DNA from 3 places in the Streptomyces sp. NBC_00820 genome. Region 2 is predicted to be linked to each of the others. Evidence: riboswitches for the same ligand, from Rfam matches in the RefSeq annotation. Region 2 holds a riboswitch; each other region holds the start of a gene.
The links. Region 2 has a riboswitch for cobalamin ahead of OIB37_RS09155 (cobalamin biosynthesis protein). Riboswitches for the same ligand answer to the same signal wherever they lie in the genome.
Positions count from the first base shown of each region.

Region 1: linked by a shared signal. The riboswitch ahead of OIB37_RS34585 ((2Fe-2S) ferredoxin domain-containing protein) and the one ahead of OIB37_RS09155 (cobalamin biosynthesis protein) in region 2 are both predicted to bind cobalamin.
Region 3: linked by a shared signal. The riboswitch ahead of OIB37_RS24435 (ribonucleoside-diphosphate reductase subunit alpha) and the one ahead of OIB37_RS09155 (cobalamin biosynthesis protein) in region 2 are both predicted to bind cobalamin.

Region 1 covers NZ_CP108882.1:7,748,261-7,755,939, reverse strand. Annotated here, with positions in the region: gene OIB37_RS34595 (M20/M25/M40 family metallo-hydrolase) at 1-514, opposite strand, end outside; gene OIB37_RS34590 (SAM-dependent methyltransferase) at 791-1,606, opposite strand; gene OIB37_RS34585 ((2Fe-2S) ferredoxin domain-containing protein) at 1,845-2,264, opposite strand; cobalamin riboswitch at 2,326-2,446, opposite strand; gene OIB37_RS34580 (SMI1/KNR4 family protein) at 2,812-3,060, shown strand; gene OIB37_RS34575 (hypothetical protein) at 3,236-3,610, opposite strand; gene ctaD (aa3-type cytochrome oxidase subunit I) at 3,607-5,334, opposite strand; gene OIB37_RS34565 (sulfite oxidase-like oxidoreductase) at 5,523-6,167, opposite strand; gene OIB37_RS34560 (XdhC family protein) at 6,420-7,466, shown strand; gene OIB37_RS34555 (TOBE domain-containing protein) at 7,482-7,679, opposite strand, start outside.
Region 2 covers NZ_CP108882.1:1,987,952-1,995,630, forward strand. Annotated here, with positions in the region: gene OIB37_RS09130 (alpha/beta hydrolase) at 1-812, opposite strand, end outside; gene OIB37_RS09135 (class II aldolase/adducin family protein) at 884-1,573, opposite strand; gene OIB37_RS09140 (lysozyme) at 1,813-2,568, shown strand; gene OIB37_RS09145 (inorganic phosphate transporter) at 2,712-3,974, shown strand; gene OIB37_RS09150 (hypothetical protein) at 4,009-4,236, shown strand; cobalamin riboswitch at 4,560-4,680, shown strand; gene OIB37_RS09155 (cobalamin biosynthesis protein) at 4,779-5,723, shown strand; gene OIB37_RS09160 (cobyric acid synthase) at 5,720-7,228, shown strand; gene cobN (cobaltochelatase subunit CobN) at 7,225-7,679, shown strand, end outside.
Region 3 covers NZ_CP108882.1:5,371,271-5,378,949, forward strand. Annotated here, with positions in the region: gene OIB37_RS24420 (bifunctional albaflavenone monooxygenase/terpene synthase) at 1-354, shown strand, start outside; gene OIB37_RS24425 (hypothetical protein) at 514-1,299, shown strand; gene OIB37_RS24430 (ribonucleotide-diphosphate reductase subunit beta) at 1,470-2,483, opposite strand; gene OIB37_RS24435 (ribonucleoside-diphosphate reductase subunit alpha) at 2,483-4,855, opposite strand; cobalamin riboswitch at 4,981-5,118, opposite strand; gene mctP (monocarboxylate uptake permease MctP) at 5,291-6,919, opposite strand; gene OIB37_RS24445 (DUF3311 domain-containing protein) at 6,916-7,194, opposite strand; gene OIB37_RS24450 (GntR family transcriptional regulator) at 7,443-7,679, opposite strand, start outside.

The DNA of each region.
Region 1 (7,679 bases), 5.8 Mb from region 2:
CGTCGTCCGCGCCCGGCGCGTCCGAGGTGGCGTCCATGACGTCCGTGACCCGCGAGTCGTAGTGGCCCGAGACGACGTACACACGCTCCGGTGTGACCGATCCCCGCAGTGTGGCGACGACGTTGGTGATGCGGGTGGCGGTCGGGACGCGGTTGGCCGGCTCCTGGACGTACGACTGGAGTTCCACCGTCATCCGGCCGCTCGACTCCGCGGCGTACGCGCGCAGTTCGGATGCGATCCAGTCGCGCGCGGCGCCGATTCCGCGCACCGGGTCGTCCTGCGCCGAGAGTGTGTGCCGGGTACCGAAGGAGACCAGCTTGCGGACGGTGGCCTCGATGCGGTGGTGGTCGATCTCCTTGAGCAGGGAGCGCAGTTCACGAGAGGGCGGCTGAGCCGTCGCGGGCCGGCGCGGGCCGGGTCCCGCCTCCTCGGACGCCTCGGCCGGACGCCCCAGCGCCGCGGCTCCGGCACCCGCCGCCGTCGCGGTCAGGACCGTTCTCCTGCTGGGGCGCATGTGTCCTCCTGGGATGGACGCGAGCCGTGGTGCCGGACCCCAGCAATGGTTGTGTACGCGCCAACCCGCGGCAAGGGGGCATGGGCGGTCCGGACGCGGGCGGTATCCGGCCCGCCGGCAGGCCGGACACTGGCAGGTCGGATACCAGCAGGTCGGATACCAGCGGGTCGGATACCGGCAGGTCGGATACCGGCAGGTCTGATACCGGCAGGTCTGATACCGGCAGGTCTGATACCGGCAGGCCGGATGCCGCCTCGGAGAGCGACTCGGGCGCGGTTACGGCTTCCGGGCCAGGCCGCCGTGCTCGGCGACGACCTCCGCGGTGGACGCACCAGGCTCCGGACGCCACTGCGTGACCGAGACGACGCCGGGATCGACGAGCTCCAAGCCGTCGAAGAACCTGGTCATCTCCTCGACCGTGCGCAGGATGTACGGAGCGGCGCCGCTGCTGTTGTACGCGTCCTGGGCCTGCTCGAAGACCGGGTCGATGCCGCGTGAGCCGTCGTTGATCGACAGGTAGCTGCCCGACGGCAGGGCGTCCATCAGCCGGGTGACGATGGCGCGGGCCCGGTCGCCGTCGGGGACGTGCCCCAGGATGTTGCTGAGGACGAGCGCGGTGGGTCGGCTGAGGTCCAGCGTCCCGGCGGCGGCCTCGAGGATGCGGTCCGGGTCCGTCACGTCGGCGTCGATGTAGGCGGTCGCGCCCTCGCTGGAGGAGTACAGCAGGGCGCGTGCGTGAGCCAGGACCATCGGGTCCTTGTCGACGTAGACGATCCGCGTCTCGGGGGCGAGCCCCTGGGCGACCTCGTGGGTGTTCTGGGCCGTCGGCAGGCCCGTCCCGATGTCCAGGAACTGCCGGATGCCCGCCTCGGAGACGAGATACGCGATGTTGCGACGCAGGAAGGCACGGCTGCTGCGGGCGATCGTGACGATGCCGGGGAAGACTGCGGTGTACGCGTCGCCGGCCTTCTCGTCGACGGGGTAGTTGTCCTTGCCGCCGAGCCAGTAGTTCCAGATACGGGCGGAGTGCGGCACCGACGTGTCGATCGTGTCGCGCATCGCGCTTGCGGGCGTCGCCGCGGGGTCGCTCATGAGGGGTGTCCGTCTTTCAGCCGGGGCGTGGATCATTCATGCCACAACCTACGTCCGAACATCCGCCTCCCACCCACCAGTTCGAGTTTTCCGGGTGACCGGAACGGCCGGAGTGACCGGAGTGACCAGAACGGCCGGAGTGACCGGAGTGGCCGGGCACGGTGACGCGCGGTGGCGTCCCGCGCCGGCCCGGGTCACCCCGCGGACCGGCCATACTCCGGCCGACCCCACGACCGGCTCAACGCCCGTTACGGATGGCCGCACCGAGCCGCGGCGGTGGGAAGGCGTACAGATCGAGGATCGCCGGCAGGGGTGCCACACCCGGGCCGCCCGCGCGCACCCAGCCGATGACGTCCTCCGTCGCCTCGGGGTCGTTGACCAGCCCCAGCCAGACCGGACGGCCGCCCGCGGCCCGGCCGGCGGCGGAGGGCTGTACGACGATGACGTTGGCCTGGTCGCACGCGTCGAGGCAGTCGGAGACCCGCATGGGTACTTCGGCGCTCAGACGCGCGGTCTGCGCCGCGTGGTCGACGCCGGTCACCTTGGCACTGCCGCAGCAGCAGTCCCGGCACACGACCACCCGGCACGGCACCGGACCGGCACCTCGTGCGGCCGTCGCCTGCGTCGCTTCGGTCGCTTCCGTCGGCGTTTCGGGCATGCCCGACCACCCCTCCCCCGGGGAGATCCGCCCCGGTGTCCGTCGAGGAGGCGACCGCGTGAGTCTCCTGGCTCTCGGGTCGTCGCTCGCCCCGGCCTTCCCACCCCCTGGGGGCAGTGGCCTGTCGGGACGCGCTCACCGATCACAGTGGCGGGACCGCGCCGGATTCTCACCGGCTTCCTCGGACCGCCGTCGCCCTGTCACCGGACATCATCTCATCGCCGGCTTCACCCCGTCCCCGGCATCGGTCCCGGGACCGCGCCCGTGCCCGTGAGCCGGGACCGCGCCAACTCGTCGCTGCCGCCCTGTCGGTGGCGGCAGTCGCCACACCGCGTCAGTCACGCCACGGCCCGAATCCCGGCAGTGCCCGTCCATGTTCTAAAGTGCGACGCCGCGCCCGCGCGGTCTTCTCCCAGCCCCACCATCACAGGAATCTCCTATGCGTTCGGCATCCGTACTCCTCCTGATCGGCGCCCAGTCCGGGGCGGCGCCCGCCGCGCCCGCCGCGGCCGTGCGCAAGGTCCACAAGTCCTGCGCGGGCTGACGCGTGAACGGCGGCTTCGACGTGGCTCAGGCCCTGGACGGCACGGTCCTCGACCGCGGGCGGGTCTGGGCCTTCGTCCGTGACTTCGCCGCTGCCTGGGGTGATCCGCCGACCGGGAAGGACGGCACGTCTCCAGCGGAACTGACGCGGGCGGAGGCGGCGCTCGGCTGCTCCCTGCCGACCGCGCTGCGCGAGTTCTACGGGCTCGTGGGAGCACGGCCCGACCTGGTCGCCAACGTCCTGCCCTTCTGAGCCCTGCCCGTCCGCGGCTCGGCCGCGCCCGGGCGGAGGTCCGGCGGGAGCGCCGAAGCGGCGGCGCCCCCGACACACGGGTGGCCGGACCGCGGAGGCGGTCCGGCCACGCCGGTACGGCGAAGTGTCCGTCCGTGTTCTCGCCGTACTCGGGAGAACCGGGGAACGCTGCGGGTCAGCGAGCTGTCAGCGCGAGGGAGCTCGTGACCAGGGAGCAGACGAGCAGGAGGGAGGCGCAGGCGACGTGCCGCTTGAGCAGGGTCTGCCGCAGCTCGGCGTAGCGCGTCTCGTATTCGCCGCGCAGGCGCTTGGCCCGGTCCGCGGTGACCTGGAGTGCCTGTCGCGTCAGGCCCAGGCGCTGCTCGGTGTAGTGGCGGGTGAGGTCTTCCGCCTGCCCGGTGGTGAGCCAGGGCAGGCGGGCACAGAGGGCTGCTGCCTCGCGCTCGGCCTGCTCTCGCTCGGCGTGCAGAAGGAGGTAACCCTCGACCTCGTTGGCGACCGAGGGGCCGCGCCGCGCCGGCGGGGGGCCGGGACGGTTCGGCGAGGTCACGGCCGGCTGCCTTCTGTGCCGACCGCCGGCCGCCTGCCGCCCTGCGCCTCCTGTTCGAGCTGGGCCACCTCGGGGTGGTGCAGGTCGAACGCGGGGGATTCGCTGCGGATCCGCGGCAGGGTGGTGAAGTTGTGCCGCGGCGGCGGGCAGGAGGTCGCCCACTCGAGTGAACGGCCGTAGCCCCACGGGTCGTCGACGCCGACCGGCTTGCCGTACTTGGCCGTCTTCCACACGTTGTAGAGGAAGGGCAGCATCGACAGGCCGAGCAGGAAGGAGCTGATCGAGGAGATCGTGTTCAGGGTGGTGAAGCCGTCGGAGGCGAGGTAGTCGGCGTACCGGCGCGGCATGCCCTCGGCGCCCAGCCAGTGCTGGACCAGGAAGGTGCCGTGGAAGCCGATGAACAGCGTCCAGAAGGTGATCTTGCCGAGGCGCTCGTCGAGCATCTTGCCGGTGAACTTCGGCCACCAGAAGTGGAAGCCGGCGAACATCGCGAAGACGACCGTACCGAAGACCACGTAGTGGAAGTGGGCCACGACGAAGTACGAGTCGGAGACGTGGAAGTCCATCGGGGGCGAGGCGAGGATGACGCCGGTCAGGCCGCCGAAGAGGAACGTCACGAGGAAGCCCGTGGTCCACAGCATCGGCGTCTCGAACGAGACGGAGCCCTTCCACATGCTGCCGATCCAGTTGAAGAACTTCACACCGGTCGGTACCGCGATCAGGAAGGTCATGAAGGAGAAGAACGGCAGCAGCACGCCGCCGGTGACGTACATGTGGTGCGCCCACACGGTCACGGACAGACCGGCGATCGCGATGGTCGCGGCGACCAGGCCCATGTAACCGAAGATCGGCTTGCGGGCGAAGACCGGGATGATCTCGGTGACGATCCCGAAGAACGGGATGGCGATGATGTACACCTCCGGGTGTCCGAAGAACCAGAAGAGGTGTTGCCACAGCAGTGCTCCGCCGTTGGCCGCGTCGAAGACGTGGGCGCCGAACTTGCGGTCCGCCTCAAGGGCGAGCAGCGCGGCGGCCAGGACCGGGAAGGCGAGCAGGACCAGGACACCGGTCAGCAGCACGTTCCACACGAAGATCGGCATGCGGAACATCGTCATGCCCGGCGCGCGCATGCAGATGATCGTGGTGATGAAGTTGACCGCGCCCAGGATGGTGCCGAAGCCGGAGAGGGCCAGGCCCATGATCCACAGGTCGCCGCCGAGGCCGGGCGAGCGGATGGCGTCCGTCAGCGGGGAGTAGGCGAACCAGCCGAAGTCGGCGGCGCCCTGCGGGGTGAGGAACCCGCTGAGGGCGATGGCCGAGCCGAACAGGTAGAGCCAGTAGGCGAGCATGTTCAGCCGCGGGAACGCGACGTCGGGGGCGCCGATCTGGAGCGGCATGATCCAGTTCGCGAATCCGGCGAACAGCGGCGTCGCGAACATCAGCAGCATGACGGTGCCGTGCATCGTGAACGCCTGGTTGAACTGCTCGTTGGAGATGATCTGCATGCCCGGGCGTGCCAACTCGGCCCGCATGAGCAGCGCCATCACGCCACCGATCAGGAACAGGACGAACGACGTCGCCAGATACAGCGTCCCGATCGTCTTGTGGTCGGTGGTGGTCATCCACCTGACCACGACATTGCCGGGCTGCTTGCGCCTGACCGGCAGCTCGTTCTCGTACGAGTCCTCAGCTGCCGCATCCTGGGGTTCGTTGAGGATGCTCACAGATCCGTTATCTCCTGGTGCTCACACTTCGCCGACTGGAGTCACGCCATCCTGGCTGTCGGCGGGAGGCGAGCGCCTCCCTGAGCACCCGACATACGGCCGCCCGAGTGACCGTCACACACGAACGGAGCAACGCCGGGCATGTCGTCCACGTCCCACGCGTGCGACGGCCGCCGCCCGCTGTCCCTTCAGCCGCTCGGCTCCGGTCCGTCACCCGGCTTCTCCTGAGAGGAGTAGCGCTGCTCCTGCCACGGGTCGCCGATGTTGTGGTAGCCGCGTTCCTCCCAGAATCCGCGCCGGTCCTCGGTGAGGTACTCGATGCCGCGCAGCCACTTGGGGCCCTTGTAACCGTAGAGGTGGGGAACGACCAGGCGCAGCGGGAAGCCGTGTTCGGCGGTGAGGGGCTCGCCGTTGTGGTGGGTGGCCAGAAGGGTTTCCGGGGTGTCGAAGTCGGCCAGGCGGAGGTTGGTCGCGTAGCCGTACTCCGCCCAGGCCATGACATGCGTGACCTCGGGTGCGGGCGGAACCAGGTCGAGGACGGTCCGGGCGGGGATGCCGAACCATTCGTGGTCGGTGGAGGTGGGGCCCGTCGCGCAGTGCAGGTCGGCGACGACGGTGATGTGCGGCAGCGCCGTCAGCTCATCGAATATCCACCGGTGCTCGTCGCCGGTGGCGGTGGCGCCGAAGACGCGCAGGTTCCACCGATCGGGGCGGAACCGGGGTACGGAGCCGTAGTGCGAGACGGGCCATCCGTGGACGTGGCTCTGGCCGGGCGGGATGCGCCGGGGGACGTCGGCGGTGGCCCCGGACGCGTCCTGTCGGTTGCCTGCCACGTGGGTGTCCCCTCTCCGCATGGCCACTCCGGCACCGCTGCGCGCGGTGTCACCGGCACGGCTCCGCTCGGTGTCACCGGCACAGCTGCCCTTCCTTGCAGCGTAAGTGCTCACGCGCGGTGACGCCGAGGCCGGGGGTGATGTGGTACTTGTGGGCGGCGGGGTGCGGCGCGTTGCTGGAATCCCGGTCACGGGGCCCCGCTGACCAGGCGGTTTCTCGGCGCCGACGCCCGGACGAGGAGGGACGCGATCATGCGTGAGCTGGCGGAGACGGCACGGCGGTGGGCGGCCCAAAGCCGTACGGGCGTTCTCGCCCGCCCCCTCACCGAGCTGGGCTTCGGCCCCCGGCACCCGTCCGACGCGGTGCTGATCGACGAGGACGGCCGCTGCCACGGCACCCTCTACCGCGGTGTGTTCGACGCGTATCTGGCGGCCGAGGCCGCTGCCCTGCCGGCCGGGCACTCCGCGTGCGTGCGTGAGGTGTCGGTCCACGGCGACGACGTGAAGCGGGCGGGTCTGACCTGTGGCGGTCAGGCCGAGGTGCTGCTGCAGCCCCTGAGCGCCCTTCCCGCCGACTGGTGGGACCTGCTGGCCTCGGGAGCCGACGCGGCCCTGATCACCAGGCTCGACCGGAGCCGGACCCGGGCGGTCAGCGGCGTGGCGACGCCCCAGGGGCGGGACGGTGGCGATACGGGCGAGGCAGGCGGTGCCGGCGAGGCCGGCAGTGCGAGCGAGGTCGGCGGTGCGGGCGAAGCCGACGAGCGGGCCCGGGATCTGCTCGCCCGCCGTCGGGCCGGCCGCGACACCCGCCGCACGGACGACGGCCTCGTCCTCATCGAGACCTTCCCCGCCCTGCCCCACCTGGTCATCGTGGGCGGAGGCGAGCTGGCCGAGCTGCTTGTCGCCCAGGCCCGGCTGCTGGGCTGGAAGGCCACCGTGACCTCCGTCGCCGAGGACGCCGTCCGGCTGCTCGCCGAGCGGCCGGCGGCCGCCTGTCTGGTCGTCCTCAGCCATGAACCGGACGTCGACATCCCGGTCCTGTCCACCGCGCTGACCACCGGTATCCCCTACGTCGGCGCACTGGGCTCACGGCGTACCCAGGCGCGTCGTGCGGCGGACCTGGTCGGGGCCGGCCTCGACGAGACGCACCTCCGGCGCGTCCACGGCCCCATCGGCCTCGACCTCGGCGCCCGCACCCCGGCCGAGACGGCCATGGCCGTCTGCGCCGAGGTGCTGGCCGCGCTGGACGGTCGCGCGGCACGCGTGCCGCGCGACGGCGCCGGGCCGGTCAACGTCTGACCGGGCGGCCGGCTGTCACGCGTTGGCCAGGGACACCTCGGTCGACTTGATCAGCGCGACCACCGGCGAACCGGCCGCCAGACCGAGAGCGGTGACCGCGTCCTTGGTGATCGCCGCCGTGAGCTCGCCCCCGTCGACGGTGACCTTCACGGCCGCCATCGCCCCGCCCGTGGCCACGTCACTGACCGTGCCGGGAATCTGGTTGCGGATCGA
Region 2 (7,679 bases):
CGCAGCGTGGCCTCCCAGTCGAGCACCGGCGAGTCGAGGACCAGGCCGGCGATGCGGTCGCGCACGGCGGAGTGCTCGGCGGCGCGCAGGGCCATGGTGGCGCCGGTGGACCAGCCGAGCAGGACGACCCGGCGGGCGCCGTAGCGGACGGCGTAGCGGATCGCCGCGTCGACGTCGCGCCACTCGGTCTCGCCGAGGTGGCTCAGGCCGTCCGGCGGGCGCGGGGCGCCGAGGTCGCCGCGGTAGGCGAGGGCGAGGACGGGCACGTGGCGCTCGTGCAGGAACCGCATGACGTTCATGGCCTGCTCGCGGGTGGTGCCCAGGCCGTGCACCGCGATCACCCAGGTGTCCCGTGCGCCGGGCACGAACCAGGCGGGCAGGGCGCCCAGCTCGCCGGGCACGTCGATGTCGGCGTGGTCGAGGCCGAGGGCGGTGCTCGGGTTGCCGACGTACACGTTCGGGGTGAGCCAGACGTCGTCGCCGGCGGCGAGGGTGCCGTGGGTGACGCGTTCGAGGCGGCGTACGACGGTGTCGGCGGTCTGCCCGGCCGAGGGCGTCACCGGGCCGACGACCGCGTGGGAGCCGTCACCGGCCAGGCCGTAGGTGCCGGGGCGCAGGGAGGCCAGGTGGCGGGTGAGCGTGATCCGGCCGGGCGCCGTCGCGTGCACGGTGAGCCGTGGCTCGGTGGGCAGCGGGCGTCCCGGAGGCGCCTTCAGCGCGGCGGCACTCGCCAGCCGTCCGGCGGCCACGGCCGCCGCCCCGGCGGCCAGCACGGTGGTGAGGGCGGCGGCGGCCGCTTTGGCTGTACGCACCCGTCCAGTGTCGTGGGCGTCACCGGCCCCGGCCAGCGGAGGGGCGGGGCCGGTGCGGGTGCGGGCGGCCGTCACGCCCGCTGGCCGTACCCCTTCAGCCGTCCTGCGACCTCCGACAGCTGGGTCTGCGTCAGGAGGGACGGGCTCAGCCCCGGCACCGAGGACGCGGTGAGCCACAGGCGGCACATCCACTCCAGTTGGGCGGTGTGGTCGTAGGCGCGGCCGAGGGTGGGGGCGTAGGTGATCGTGCCGTGGTTCTGCAGGAGGCAGGCGGAGCGGCCGGCGAGGGCGCGGAGCATGTTCCGGGCCAGTTCGTCGGTGCCGTACGTCGCGTAGGGCGCGACCCGGACGGGGCCGCCGAGGGCTGCGGTCATGTAGTGGATCGCGGGCAGCTCGGTGACGAGGGTGGAGACGGCGGTGGCGTGCACGGCGTGGGTGTGGACGACCGCGCGGGCGTCGGTGGTGCGGTAGACGGCGAGGTGCATGGGCAGTTCGCTGGTCGGTACCAGCGTGCCGAGCAGTTGCCGGCCGTCGAGGTCGACGCCGGTGATGTCCTCGGGGGTCAGCCGGTCGTAGGGCACGCCCGAGGGCGTGACCAGCACGATGTCCCCGACGCGCGCCGAGACGTTGCCGGAGGTGCCGACGACCAGCCCGTCGGCCACGGTCCGCCGGGCCGTCGCGACCAGCTCCTCCCAGACCCGCGCCTCCTCGCCGTCCGCTTCCCTGACTTCCCCGTCCGCGTGCCGCCGCTGTTCAGCCATGCGGCGATCCTGCCAGGCGGCCCGGCCTGCGGGGAGAGGGCCGACCGCCCGATTCGGCCCGCCGGGGCGGACGTACGCCGGCCGCCGCCGAACGGCCGTCCCCGGCGCGGCGGTCGTACCACCGAACGAGCGGACATCGCCGCGAGGCGGCCGTAAATCGGCGGCCCCGGCGACGGCCCGGCGTTCAATGATCCTTCTCGCCCGCTGGACCCCGCTCCGCCGCCACCCCGGGGGGACGCATGGCCCGTGATCGCACACCTTCCCGCAGCCGCGCCGGCGTCCTCGCGGCGGCCACGGCGGCGCTCGCCCTCGCGGGTTCCCAGGCCGTCGCCGCCGGGCCGTCGGCGGCCGTGGCGGGCCTGCCCAGGGGGCACGACGTGTCGTCCCATCAGAAGCACGTCGACTGGGCAGCCGTCCGGTCGCGGGGCGCACGGTTCGTATACGTCAAGGCGACCGAGTCCACGGACTACCGCAACCCGTACTTCGCCCGGCAGTACGGGGGCGCGCGGCGGGCGGGCCTGATCCGGGGCGCGTACCACTTCGCCCTGCCGGACCGGTCCTCCGGCGCACGTCAGGCCGCCTTCTTCGTGCGGCACGGCGGAGCCTGGCGGGCGGACGGGCGGACGCTGCCGCCCGCGCTCGACATCGAGTACAACCCGTACGACGCGCACCACAAGTGCTACGGGCTGAGCCGGACCCGGATGGTGCGCTGGATCCGGTCGTTCAGCGACGAGATCAAGCGGGAGACGGGCCGCCGTCCGGCCATCTACACCACCACCCACTGGTGGAAGGCGTGCACCGGCAACAGCCGCGCCTTCGCCGCGAACCACGCGCTGTGGATCGCCAGTCACGGCACGCCGGACCCCGGATCGCTGCCCGGCGGCTGGCGGCACTGGACCTTCTGGCAGTACGGCATCAAGGGCGGTCTACCGGGTGACCAGAATCTCTTCAACGGGTCCCCCGGCAGGCTGCGGGCCTTCGCGCGCGGCCGTTGACCAAGTGGCGCCTGGGGCGTCGGTCCCGAGCGGAATCCAGACCCCCCGATCCGGACACCACCGAGCCTGCCTCAGTTCACCTTCCGTTCACCCGGGTTGCTTACGGTCCAACAGCCAATGACCTCGAACGATTGCCTGGGTAAATGGAAAACTTCTCGCTGATCCTCGCGATTGTGGTGGTAACCGCACTCGCGTTCGATTTCACGAACGGTTTTCATGACACCGCCAACGCGATGGCCACGACCATCTCGACCGGTGCACTCAAGCCCAAGGTCGCGGTGGCCATGTCCGCCGCCCTCAACCTTGTGGGCGCTTTCCTCTCCGTGGAGGTCGCCAACACGATCTCCAAGGGTCTCGTCGATGAGAACGGCATCCGTCCCGAGGTCATCTTCGCCGCCCTGACCGGCGCGATCCTCTGGAACCTGGTGACCTGGCTGGTGGGGCTGCCCTCCAGTTCCTCCCACGCCCTGATGGGCGGCCTGATCGGCGCCACCGTCGCCTCCGCCGGCTTCGGCGCGGTCCACGGTGACGTCCTCGTCACCAAGGTGCTGCTCCCGGCGGTCGCCGCACCGATCGTGGCCGGCCTCGCCGCCATGCTCTCCACCCGCTTCTCCTACGGCATCGGCAAGAACGCCGACGGCGAGGCCACCCGCAAGGGCTACCGCGCCGGCCAGATAGCCTCCGCCGGCCTGGTCTCCCTGGCCCACGGCACCAACGACGCCCAGAAGACGATGGGCATCATCACCCTCGCGCTGATCGCGGGCGGCACCATCGCCCCCGGCTCGAACCCTCCCACCTGGGTGATCCTCTCCGCCGGCCTGGCCATCGCGCTCGGCACCTACATCGGCGGCTGGCGGATCATCCGCACCATGGGCAAGGGTCTGACCGACCTGGAGCCGCGCCAGGGCTTCGCCGCGCAGACCAGCGCCGCCACGGCCATCCTGGCCTCCTCCCACCTCGGCTTCTCCCTCTCCACCACCCACGTCGTCTCCGGCGCGGTGATGGGCGCGGGTGTCGGCCGCAAGGGCGGCGTGGTCCGCTGGTCCACCGCGACCCGCATGTTCGTCGCCTGGGCGCTGACCCTGCCGGCCGCCGCGCTGGTCGGCGCGGGCGCCGAGTCCGTGACGGACCTCGGCGACTGGGGTACCGCGCTCGTCGCCGTCTTCCTGATCGCCTCCAGCGCCGCGATCTGGAAGTTCTCCCGCCGCGAGGTCGTCGACCACACCAACGTCACCGCCGACGACGCCACCACCGAGCCGATCGGCGCGGTCACCGCCGCCATGGCCGCGGTCGCCCCGCCGCCCACCGGCGCGGTCACCGAGGACCTGGCGATCACCATCCCGGCCCAGGCCATCGCCGAACCGGCCCCCGCGACCCCGGCCATCCCGCCGGCCGCCACGGTCTGACCCCCGCGCCCCGGTAACCGAAGGAAGCATCCTCATGAAGATCGACTGGGCGGCCATCGGCTCCGTCTTCGGCGTCAGCCTCCTGGTGGCCGTCGGCCTGGTGGCCCTGTTCACCCTCGGCATCAACGGCCTGGCCCGCCGCGAGAAGGCCGTCGCGCAGGGCGGCTCGGCGGCGCTCGCGCTGGCCGGCGCCTACGTCTGCTTCGCGGCGTGCGCGGCCGCGGTGGCGTACGGCATCAGCCTGATCGTCGCGAAGCCCTGACCCGACGGTCCTGACTGCGCGCCCTGGCTCGACGGTCCTGACTGCGCGCCCTGGCTCGACGGTCCTGACTGCGCGCCCTGGCTCGGCGGTCCTGACTGCGTGTCCTGACTGCGCGTGCAGACTCGGCCGGTCGCGGCCGGGTCGCCCGGCCGAACGAACGACCCGGCCACTGAACGACCGGCTGAACGGCTCCTCCCGGCATGTGCCGCGGGGAGCCGTTCGCATGTCCCGGTGGCGCTCGGGCGGCCGGGGTGTGGGGCTCAGCACACTCTCCCCCCGCAGGTCAACGGCAGGTTGACGTCGTTCCGGGCGCATGGTGGACTTCCCAGGCCATGTACGGCGGCAGCAGAGGAAGTCCGGTGCGAATCCGGCGCGGTCCCGCCACTGTCACCGGGGTAGGAACCCCCGGGAGCCAGGAACTCTCGCCGCCGGTCTCGTCGAACCAGGGCGTGGACACCCTGAGTGAGGACATACCGCCATGCTCGGCTGCCCGTTGAGGACAAGTACCAGGATCGCCCCTGTGCCCACGGCCGGCTGAGCCGATGGGTGCCGATCGCACTTACGCGTACGGTGCCGCCGCCGGCCTCCTGGGCGACCTGCTCCTCGGCGATCCCCGCCGCGGGCACCCCGTCGCCGCGTTCGGCCGGGCCGCCGGAGCCGTGGAACGCGTGCTGTGGCACGACCACCGCGGCTGGGGCGCGCTGCACACCGCCGTGTGCGCCGGTGGCGCCGTGGCCCTGGGTGCCGTGGCCGAGCGCGCCGTACGCCGCTCCCCCGCCGCCCGCCTCGCGCTGACCGCCGCCGCCGCCTGGTCCGTCGTCGGCGGGACCTCGCTGGCCCGGGAGGCGCGGGCCGTCGGGCGTGCCCTGGAGGCCGGGGACGTGCCGGCCGCCCGCGCCCGGCTGCCGCATCTGTGCGGCCGCGACCCGCAGGCCCTCGACGCCGACGGGATCGCCCGGGCGGTGGTCGAGTCGGTCGCCGAGAACACCTCCGACGCCGTCGTGGGCGCGCTGGTGTGGGGCGCCGTGGCCGGGGTGCCGGGGCTGCTGGGCTTCCGGGCGGTCAACACCCTCGACGCGATGGTGGGCCACAAGTCGCCCCGCCACCGGCGCTACGGCTGGGCCTCCGCCCGCCTCGACGACGTCGCCGGCTGGCCCGGCGCCCGACTGACCGCCGTACTCGCCACGCTCGCCGGACCCGACCCGCGCGGGGCCGCACGGGCCTGGCGGGCCGACGCCCGCCGGCACCCGAGCCCCAACGCCGGGCCCGTCGAGGCCTCGTTCGCGGGCGCCCTCGGCGTGCGGCTCGGTGGAACGCTGGCCTACGGCGGCCGCGTCGAACACCGGCCCGTGCTCAACGGGGCCGCCGGGCGGTCCGTCAGCGTGGCCGACATCGACCGGGCCGTACGGCTCTCCCGCCGCGTCGGCCTGCTCGCGCTCGGCGTCACCGTCGCCGCGCGCACCATCGTGAAGGGACGTGGAAAGTGAACGGTGGTCTCCTCGTCGCCGGCACCACCTCCGACGCCGGCAAGAGCGTCGTGACGGCCGGCATCTGCCGGTGGCTGGTGCGCCAGGGCGTCAAGGTGGCGCCCTTCAAGGCGCAGAACATGTCCCTCAACTCCTTCGTCACCCGCGAGGGCGCGGAGATCGGGCGGGCACAGGCCATGCAGGCCCAGGCGTGCCGCGTCGAGCCGACCGCGCTGATGAACCCCGTGCTGCTCAAGCCCGGTGGTGAACAGAGCAGCCAAGTGGTGCTGCTGGGAAAGCCGGTGGGCGAGATGAGCGCCCGCGGCTACCACGGCGGGCGCCAACAGCGGCTCCTCGGCACGGTGCTGGACTGTCTGGCCGAGTTGCGGGGCACGTATGACGCGGTGATCTGTGAGGGGGCCGGTTCACCCGCCGAGATCAATCTGCGGCGCACCGACATCGTCAACATGGGGATCGCGCGGGGGGCGCGGCTGCCCGTGCTCGTCGTCGGCGACATCGACCGCGGCGGCGTGTTCGCCTCCTTCTTCGGCACGGTCGCCCTGCTCTCGCCCGAGGACCAGGAGCTGGTCGCCGGGTTCCTGGTGAACAAGTTCCGCGGGGACGTCTCGCTGCTGGAGCCCGGCCTGGACATGCTGCACGGGCTCACCGGACGGCACACCTACGGCGTGCTGCCGTTCCGGCACGGCCTCGGCATCGACGAGGAGGACGGCCTCAGGGTCTCCCTGCGCGGCACGGTCCGGGAGTCGACGGTGGCTCCCCCGCACGGCGAGGACGTGCTGCGGGTCGCCGTCTGCGCGATCCCCCTGATGTCCAACTTCACCGACGTGGACGCGCTGGCCGCAGAACCGGGCGTCGTCGTGCGGTTCGTGGACCGGCCCGAGGAACTGGCGGACGCGGACCTGGTGGTGGTCCCCGGCACGCGCGGGACCGTACGGGCGCTGGAGTGGCTGCGCGAGCGCGGCCTGGCGGACGCCCTCGTGCGCAGGGCCGCCGAGGGGCGGCCGGTCCTCGGCGTCTGCGGCGGCTTCCAGCTGCTCGGGGAGCACATCGAGGACGAGGTCGAGTCGCGCGCCGGGTCCGTCCCGGGGCTCGGCGTGCTCCCGGTGCGGGTGCGGTTCGCCCGCGAGAAGACCCTGACCCGGCCGGTGGGCGAGGCCCTCGGCGAGCGGGTCGAGGGGTACGAGATCCATCACGGGGTCGCCGAAGTCCTCGGTGGAGAGCGCTTCTTGGACGGCTGCCGGGTCGGCCGGACCTGGGGCACCCACTGGCACGGTTCGCTGGAGTCGGACGGCTTCCGGCGGGCCTTCCTGCGCGAGGTGGCCGCCGCCGCGGGGCGCCGCTTCGTGCCGGCCCCCGACACCTCGTTCGCCGAGCTGCGCGAGGAGCAGCTGGACCGGCTCGGCGACCTGATCGAACAGCACGCGGACACGGACGCGCTCTGGCGGCTCATCGAGTCGGGCGCGCCGCAAGGACTGCCTTTCATTCCACCGGGAGCGCCCGCATGAGCACAGTGTTGTTGTTGTCGACCGCCGACACCGATCTGCTGGCGGCCAGGGCCTCCGGCGCCGGGTACCGCATCGGCAACCCGACCCGCGTCGACGTCGCCGGCGAGCTGCCCGGACTGGTCGACGGCGCGGACATCGCCGTCGTACGGCTGCTGGGCGGCAAGCGCGCCTGGGAGGACGGGCTGGCGGCGCTGCGGGTGGCCGGGGTGCCGACCGTGCTGCTGGGCGGCGAGAGCGTGCCGGACGCCGAGCTGATGGCCGAGTCGTCGGTGCCGGCGGGTGTGGTCGCGGAGGCGCTCAGGTACCTGGTCGAGGGCGGGTCCGCCAACCTGCTGGAGCTGTCCCGGTTCCTGTCCGACACCGTGCTGCTGACCGGCGAGGGTTTCGAAGAGCCGCGGAAGATGCCGGAGTTCGGGGTGCACGGCGAGCGTGCCCTGGTGGCCGGCCGGCC
Region 3 (7,679 bases), 3.4 Mb from region 2:
GCGATGGCCGACAGCGAGCTGGGCGGCTATCGCATCCCGGCCGGGGCGGACATCATCTACAGCCCCTACGCCATCCAGCGCGACGCCCGCTCCCACGACCGCCACCTCGACTTCGACCCCGACCGGTGGCTGCCGGAGCGGGCCAAGGAGGTGCCCAAGTACGCGATGAACCCGTTCAGCGTCGGCAACCGCAAGTGCCCCAGCGACCACTTCTCCATGGCCCAGCTGAGCCTGATCGTCGCCGCGGTCTCGGCGAAGTACCGCTTCGAGCAGGTCGGCGGGTCCGACGCCACCACCCGCGTGGGCATCACCCTGCGCCCGCACCGGCTGCTGGTGAAGCCCGTGGAGTGGTGAGGAACCCCTCCTGAACACCTCCTGATACCGGCGCGCGCTCAGGTGGCCCGAGGGCCCCGGAACGCGCGCCGGTAGGCGTTCGGCCGACCGGCCGCCTCCCGCGTGGAACCGTCCGAGGGCTGTGTACCCTCTCCTCTCACATCACAGAGGGAGGGACAGATGAGAGGCACAACTGGCCGAAGAGCCTGGGTCCTTGCGGGTGGGGCCGCCGCTCTGACACTGCTGGCGGCGACCGGGGCCCACGCGGAGGGGCGGGGCGACATCCGGGTCACCAAGACCGTGGTCGACAACGGGACCGACGTCGTCGTCGGCACGACGAAGACCGTGACGTTCCCGATCGCCATCACCGTCAAGGACAACTCGGGCGTGAAGGGCCTGACGCACGTCAGCGCCTTCAACTCGTCCAACGGGTACGGCTTCTTCGACTGGACCGGGTCGTCGTGCGCCAAGAAGTCGTCCACCACGTCGGTGTGCACGGCCACGATGAAGGTCGACCCGGCCTGGATCCCGGACAGCGACGACATCGACAGCAACAAGATCGCCGGTGTCTGGCAGGTCAACGCCACCGTCAAGGCGAACGACGGCGACTACTGGATCTCCGACCGCATCGCCCAGTTCAAGGTGAAGCGCGCCGCGAAGCTCACGACCGACGCGACTCCCGAGCCGGTCGCCAAGGGAGCCCGGCTCACCGTCACGGGCAAGCTGTCCCGGGCGAACTGGGAGGACCTGAAGTACCACGGGTTCACCGGGCAGCAGGTCAGGCTCCAGTACAGAGCGGCCGGCGCCGCCCACTACCAGACGGTCAAGACCGTGACGACGGGCGACGACGGAAAGCTGAGCACCAAGGTGACCGCCACGTCGGCGGGCAGCTGGCGCTGGTACTTCCCTGGCACGACGACGACCTCGCGGATCGTGTCGGCCGGGGACGCGGTGAAGCTGAAGTAGCCCTAGGGGGTGTCGTTTGGATCAGCTCGGGTCGCGACGCCCGGCACGGCACCTCGCCGCGTTGTCGGATCAGCCGAGTACGTCCGGTACGCGGCAGATCCTCCGCCTTGCGAGGCACCGCACCGGACGCCGCGGCCTGATCCGGCCTGATCCAAACGACACCCCCTGGCTCAGAAGTCCTCGTCCAGGTCGACCGTGCCCTCCACGGCGACCTGGTACGCCGACGCGCGGCGCTCGAAGAAGTTCGTCAGCTCCTGGACACCCTGCAGCTCCATGAAGGAGAACGGGTTCTCCGAGCCGTACACCGGGGCGAAGCCCAGGCGCGTCAGACGCTGGTCGGCGACGCACTCCAGGTACTGCCGCATGGACTCCGTGTTCATGCCCGGCAGGCCCTCACCGCACAGGTCACGGGCGAACTGCAGCTCGGCCTCGACGGCCTCCGCCAGCATGTCGGTGACCTCCTGCTGGAGCTGGTCGTCGAACAGCTCCGGCTCCTCCTTGCGGACGGTGTCGACCACGTCGAAGGCGAAGGACATGTGCATCGTCTCGTCACGGAACACCCAGTTGGTGCCCGTGGCGAGGCCGTGCAGCAGACCACGGCTGCGGAACCAGTAGACGTACGCGAAGGCGCCGTAGAAGAACAGGCCCTCGATGCACGCGGCGAAGCAGATCAGGTTCAGCAGGAAGCGGCGGCGGTCCGCCTTGGACTCCAGACGGTCCAGCTTCTCGACCTCGTTGATCCACTTGAAGCAGAAACCGGCCTTCTCGCGGATGGAGGGGATGTTCTCCACCGCGTCGAAGGCGGCCGCCCTGTCCGCCGGATCGGGGAGGTAGGTGTCCAGGAGCGTCAGGTAGAACTGGACGTGCACGGCCTCCTCGAACAGCTGACGGCTCAGGTAGAGCCGCGCCTCGGGGGAGTTGATGTGCTTGTACAGCGTCAGCACCAGGTTGTTCGCGACGATCGAGTCGCCCGTCGCGAAGAAGGCCACCAGACGGCCGATCAGGTGCTGCTCCTCAGGGGACAGCTTCGCGAGGTCGGCCACGTCCGAGTGGAGGTCGACCTCCTCCACGGTCCAGGTGTTCTTGATGGCGTCCCGGTAGCGCTCGTAGAAGTCCGGGTAGCGCATGGGACGCAGGGTCAGCTCGAAGCCCGGGTCGAGAAGGTTGGTGTTACGGCTGGACATTACTGGCAGGCCTCGCAGGACTCGGGGTTCTCAAGGGAGCAGGCGACGGCGTCGGGGTCGGCGGCCTGCTGGACGGGAATGGTGGCCTGCGCCTTGGCGGCGCGGGCGATGCGGGTCGCCGGGCGCGAGCGCAGGTAGTACGTCGTCTTCAGGCCCTGCTTCCAGGCGTACGAGTACATCGAGGAGAGCTTGCCGATGGTCGGCGTCTCCAGGAACAGGTTCAGCGACTGCGCCTGGTCCAGGAACGGGGTACGGGCCGCCGCCATGTCGATCAGGCCGCGCTGCGGGATCTCCCACGCCGTGCGGTACAGCCGCCGTACGTCCTCGGGGATCCAGACGAAGTCCTGCACCGAGCCGCTGGCGTCGCGCAGCGCCTCACGGGTGCGCGCGTCCCACACGCCCAGCTCCTTGAGCTCGCGCACCAGGTACGAGTTGACCTGGAGGAACTCGCCGGACAGCGTCTCGCGCTTGAACAGGTTGGACACCTGCGGCTCGATGCACTCGTACACGCCCGCGATGGACGCGATGGTGGCCGTCGGCGCGATGGCGAGCAGCAGGGAGTTGCGCATGCCGACCGAGGCGATCCGCTCCCGCAGGGCCGCCCAGCGCTCGGGCCAGTTCAGCTCGACGTCGAAGTGGTCGGGGTGCAGCACACCCCGGGCCGTACGGGTCTTCTCCCAGGCCGGCAGCGGGCCGCTGCGCTCGGCCAGGTCGGCGGAGGCCTCGTACGCGGCGAGCATGATGCGCTCGGCGATGCGCGAGGACAGGGCCTTCGCCTCGGCGGAGTCGAAGGGCAGACGCAGCTTGAAGAAGACGTCCTGCAGACCCATGGCACCCAGGCCCACCGGACGCCACTTGGCGTTGGAGCGGCCCGCCTGCTCGGTCGGGTAGAAGTTGATGTCCACGACGCGGTCGAGGAAGGTCACCGCGGTGCGGACCGTCTCGTCCAGCCGCTTCCAGTCGATGTCCCCGTCGACGACGAAGGCGCCCAGGTTCACCGAACCGAGGTTGCAGACCGCCGTCTCGCCGTCGTCCGTGACCTCCAGGATCTCCGTGCAGAGGTTGGAGGAGTGGACGACGTTGCCCGGCTCGGCCGTCTGGTTGGCGGTGCGGTTGGCGGCGTCCTTGAAGGTCATCCAGCCGTTGCCGGTCTGCGCGAGGGTGCGCATCATGCGGCCGTACAGCTCACGGGCCGGCATGGCCTTCTTCGCGAGCCCCGCGGCCTCGGCCTTGCGGTAGGCGGCGTCGAACTCCGCGCCCCACAGGTCGACCAGCTCGGGCACGTCCGCCGGGGAGAACAGCGACCACTGCTCGTCGGCGTTGACCCGGCGCATGAACTCGTCCGGGATCCAGTGCGCGAGGTTCAGGTTGTGCGTACGGCGCGCGTCCTCACCGGTGTTGTCGCGCAGCTCCAGGAACTCCTCGATGTCGGAGTGCCAGGTCTCCAGGTACACCGCGGCCGCGCCCTTGCGCCGGCCGCCCTGGTTCACCGCGGCGACCGAGGCGTCGAGGGTCTTCAGGAACGGCACGATGCCGTTGGAGTGCCCGTTGGTGCCGCGGATCAGCGAACCGCGGCTGCGGATACGGGAGTACGACAGACCGATGCCGCCGGCGTGCTTGGAGAGGCGGGCCACCTGGTGGTAGCGGTCGTAGATGGAGTCCAGCTCGTCCAGCGGGGAGTCGAGCAGGTAGCAGGACGACATCTGGGGATGCCGCGTGCCGGAGTTGAAGAGCGTGGGGGAGGACGGGAGGTAGTCCAGGCGGCTCATCAGGCCGTAGAGCGCGGTGACCTCGTCCACGGAGCGGGCGCTGTCGTCCTCGGCCAGACCGCACGCGACGCGCAGCATGAAGTGCTGGGGGGTCTCGATCACGTGCCGGGTGATCGGGTGGCGCAGCAGGTAGCGGCTGTGCAGCGTGCGCAGGCCGAAGTAGCCGAAGCGGTCGTCGGCGCCCGTGTCGATCAGCGCGTCCAGCCGCTCGGCGTGCAGCCGCACGAACTCGGCGGTGCGGTCGGCGACGAGCCCTTCCCGGTGCCCGACCACGACGGACTCCGTGAAGGAGGTCACCCCCTGCGAGGCGGCCTCGGCGCGGATGGAGAGGGTCAACAGGCGGGCGGCCAGGCGCGAGTACGCGGGGTCCTCGGAGATCAGGCCGGCGGCCGCCTCCGTGGCCAGTTCGCGCAGCTCCGCCTCGTCGGCCCGGGCCGAGCGGCCGCGCAGCGCGGCGGCGGCGACCCGGCCGGGGTCGGCGTCGGGGAGGTCGGCGGTCAGCTCGGTCAGGGTCCGCAGCAGCGCGGCACCCGGACCGTCGGTCTCCACCGGGGCCTCGGTCGCCAAGGTGGCTGAAGCCGGATCGGCAGGCGCGATGGTCACGTGGGGGCTCTCCCTCGCTCGGCACGGGGGCCTGGCGGAGGGCATTGGCAGCACGAGCGCACACGGCGTCGCGTCCACCGGCCCACTCCACGAGGCCCGGACGTCTTGGGGCACCCGGACCGGACGGCCGGGCGCGGCTGTCGACAGGTCCTCGGACTGACCGAGCACACGCCGCCTCAGGGACGGACACGTACAAGTACACCGTTGCGGGACAGTTCCGGATTCGCACCGGATTCCCCTGCGGCGACAGCGATGACGAGCATACATCTAGTGCTGGGCTGCCGTGGCACCACCAGATGTTGTGTCTGCTGTGTGTCGTGCTGGATTCAGAGCGTCAACACGCACGGCAGCGGGCCGCCGTGGGACATGCTCCACGACGGCCCGCTGCGGGGTCATCACGACCGGGTGCGCGGCTCCTGCGAGCCCCTTGTGGGACTAGTGAGCACTCCCCGCAGTGGCCGGGGGAAGCTCCGCCCGGACGCCCGGGTCGCCCGCGTCCGCGGTGTAGTCCTCCGGCCTGGTCTCGTCGACGCCCTCGGGGGCCTTCAGCGCCTTCAGGGCGAAGGTGAGGACCACGGTGACGACCACGTTCAGGACGAACGCCGTGAGGCCGATGTAGCCGATCTCACCGATGCCCGGGATCTCCTTGGCCGAGCCGCCGAAGTGCGCCTGCGTCGGGGAGGCGACCCCGTAGGCGGCGGCCGTGCCGTAGATCATGCCGACCGCCCAGCCGGCCAGCAGCGCCCAGCGGTGGAACCAGCGGGTGAACAGGCCGCCGACCAGGGCCGGGAAGGTCTGCAGGATCCAGATGCCGCCGAGCAGCTGGAAGTTGATGGCGACCGTCTTGTCCATGGTCAGGACGAAGACCAGCGCGCCCACCTTCACCAGCAGGGAGACCAGCTTGGAGACCTTGGTCTCCTGCTCGGGCGTGGCGTCCGGCTTGATGAAGTCCTTGTAGATGTTGCGGGTGAACAGGTTCGCCGCCGCGATCGACATGATCGCCGCCGGCACCAGCGCGCCGATGCCGATCGCCGCGAAGGCCACGCCCGCGAACCAGGACGGGAACATGTCCTCGAACAGCTGCGGGATCGCCAGCTGCCCGTTGGTGACCTTCACCCCGGCCGCGATCGCCATGAAGCCCAGCAGGGCCAGCAGGCCGAGCATGAGGGAGTACAGCGGCAGGATCGTGGTGTTGCGGCGGATCACGTCACGGCTCCTGGACGACAGGGTCGCGGTGATCGAGTGCGGGTACATGAAGAGCGCGAGGGCCGAGCCGAGCGCCAGGGTGGCGTACGTCCACTGGCCCGCCTCCGCCGGCACGAGAGCGCCGCGCGGCTTGCCGGTCGCCGGATTGACCTGGGAGAACGCCTTGTCGGCCTGGGCGAAGATGTCGTGGAACCCGCCGAGCTTGATCGGGATGTAGATGATCGCCACCACGATGACGAGGTAGATCAGGCCGTCCTTGACGAACGCGATCAGCGCGGGCGCGCGCAGTCCCGAGGAGTAGGTGTACGCCGCCAGCACGCCGAAGGCGATGAGCAGCGGCAGGTCCTTCACGAACCAGTTGGTGTTCTCCCCGCCGCCGACGCCCATCACGTCCAGCACCGCCTGGATGCCGACGAGCTGGAGTGCGATGTACGGCATGGTCGCGAGGATGCCGGTGACCGCCACGGCCAGCGACAGGCTCTTGGACCCGAAGCGGCCGCGCACGAAGTCCGAGGTCGTCACGTATCCGTGCTTGTGCGAGACCGACCACAGCCGGGGCAGGAAGGTGAAGATCAGCGGGTAGACCAGGATCGTGTACGGCACCGCGAAGAAGCCCGCCGCGCCCGCCGCGTAGATCGCCGCCGGCACCGCGACGAAGGTGTACGCCGTGTACAGGTCGCCGCCGAGCAGGAACCAGGTGACCCAGGTGCCGAACGACCGGCCGCCCAGGCCCCATTCGTCCAGCGACTGCTCGTTGTCGGACTTGCGCCAGCGCGCAGCCAGGAAGCCCATGACCGTGACGGCCAGGAAGAAGAAGACGAAGACGCCGAGCGCGACGCCGTTGACACCGTCCTTCACTGCGCCGCACCCCCCTTCGCGGCACCGCGGGCGCGCTGGTCACGCTGCCACAGCTGGTACGCGAGCATGGTGAGCGCGGTCGAGATCAGCACCCACAGCATCTGGTACCAGTAGAAGAACGGGATCCCGATGAACGCCGGGTCCGTCTTGGCGAACGAGCCGACCCACAGCATCGCCACGAACGGCGCGACGAGACACAGGGCGATGACGACGCGCACCGGTGTCACCACCGGTGGTGACACCGGTGGTCTGGCTTCTTCGGGTGCTTCGGACATGCGGTGGCTCCGTCCCCTCGCTGATCACACGCGTAATGGGGACGAAATCTAGGTGACGGTGTCGCCGCAGCGGAAGACCTCGTCCGGATATCGGTATGTCGATTTCGCGGGCGCGATGTGGAGACTCCGCGCCGACACCGGATCTGAGGCGGCGTCAGCCGTACTGTGCCGCGCCGGTCGTGCCGTGCCACGCCGGTGCAGCGCGCCGCGCCGGCCTCACCGCGCGGACGTTCTCGGCGCGGACGTTCTCAGTCCAGCGGACGCTTCAGCCGCGCCACGAACTTGTAGCGGTCGCCCCGGTAGACGGACCGCACCCACTCCACCGGCCTGCCCTCGCGGTCCACGGAGTGTCGGGACAGCATCAGCATCGGCAGACCGACGTCGGTGCCGAGCAGGCCCGCCTCGCGCGGGGTGGCCAGGGAGGTCTCGATGGTCTCCTCGGCCTCGGCGAGATGGACGTCGTAGACCTCGGCGAGCGCGGTGTA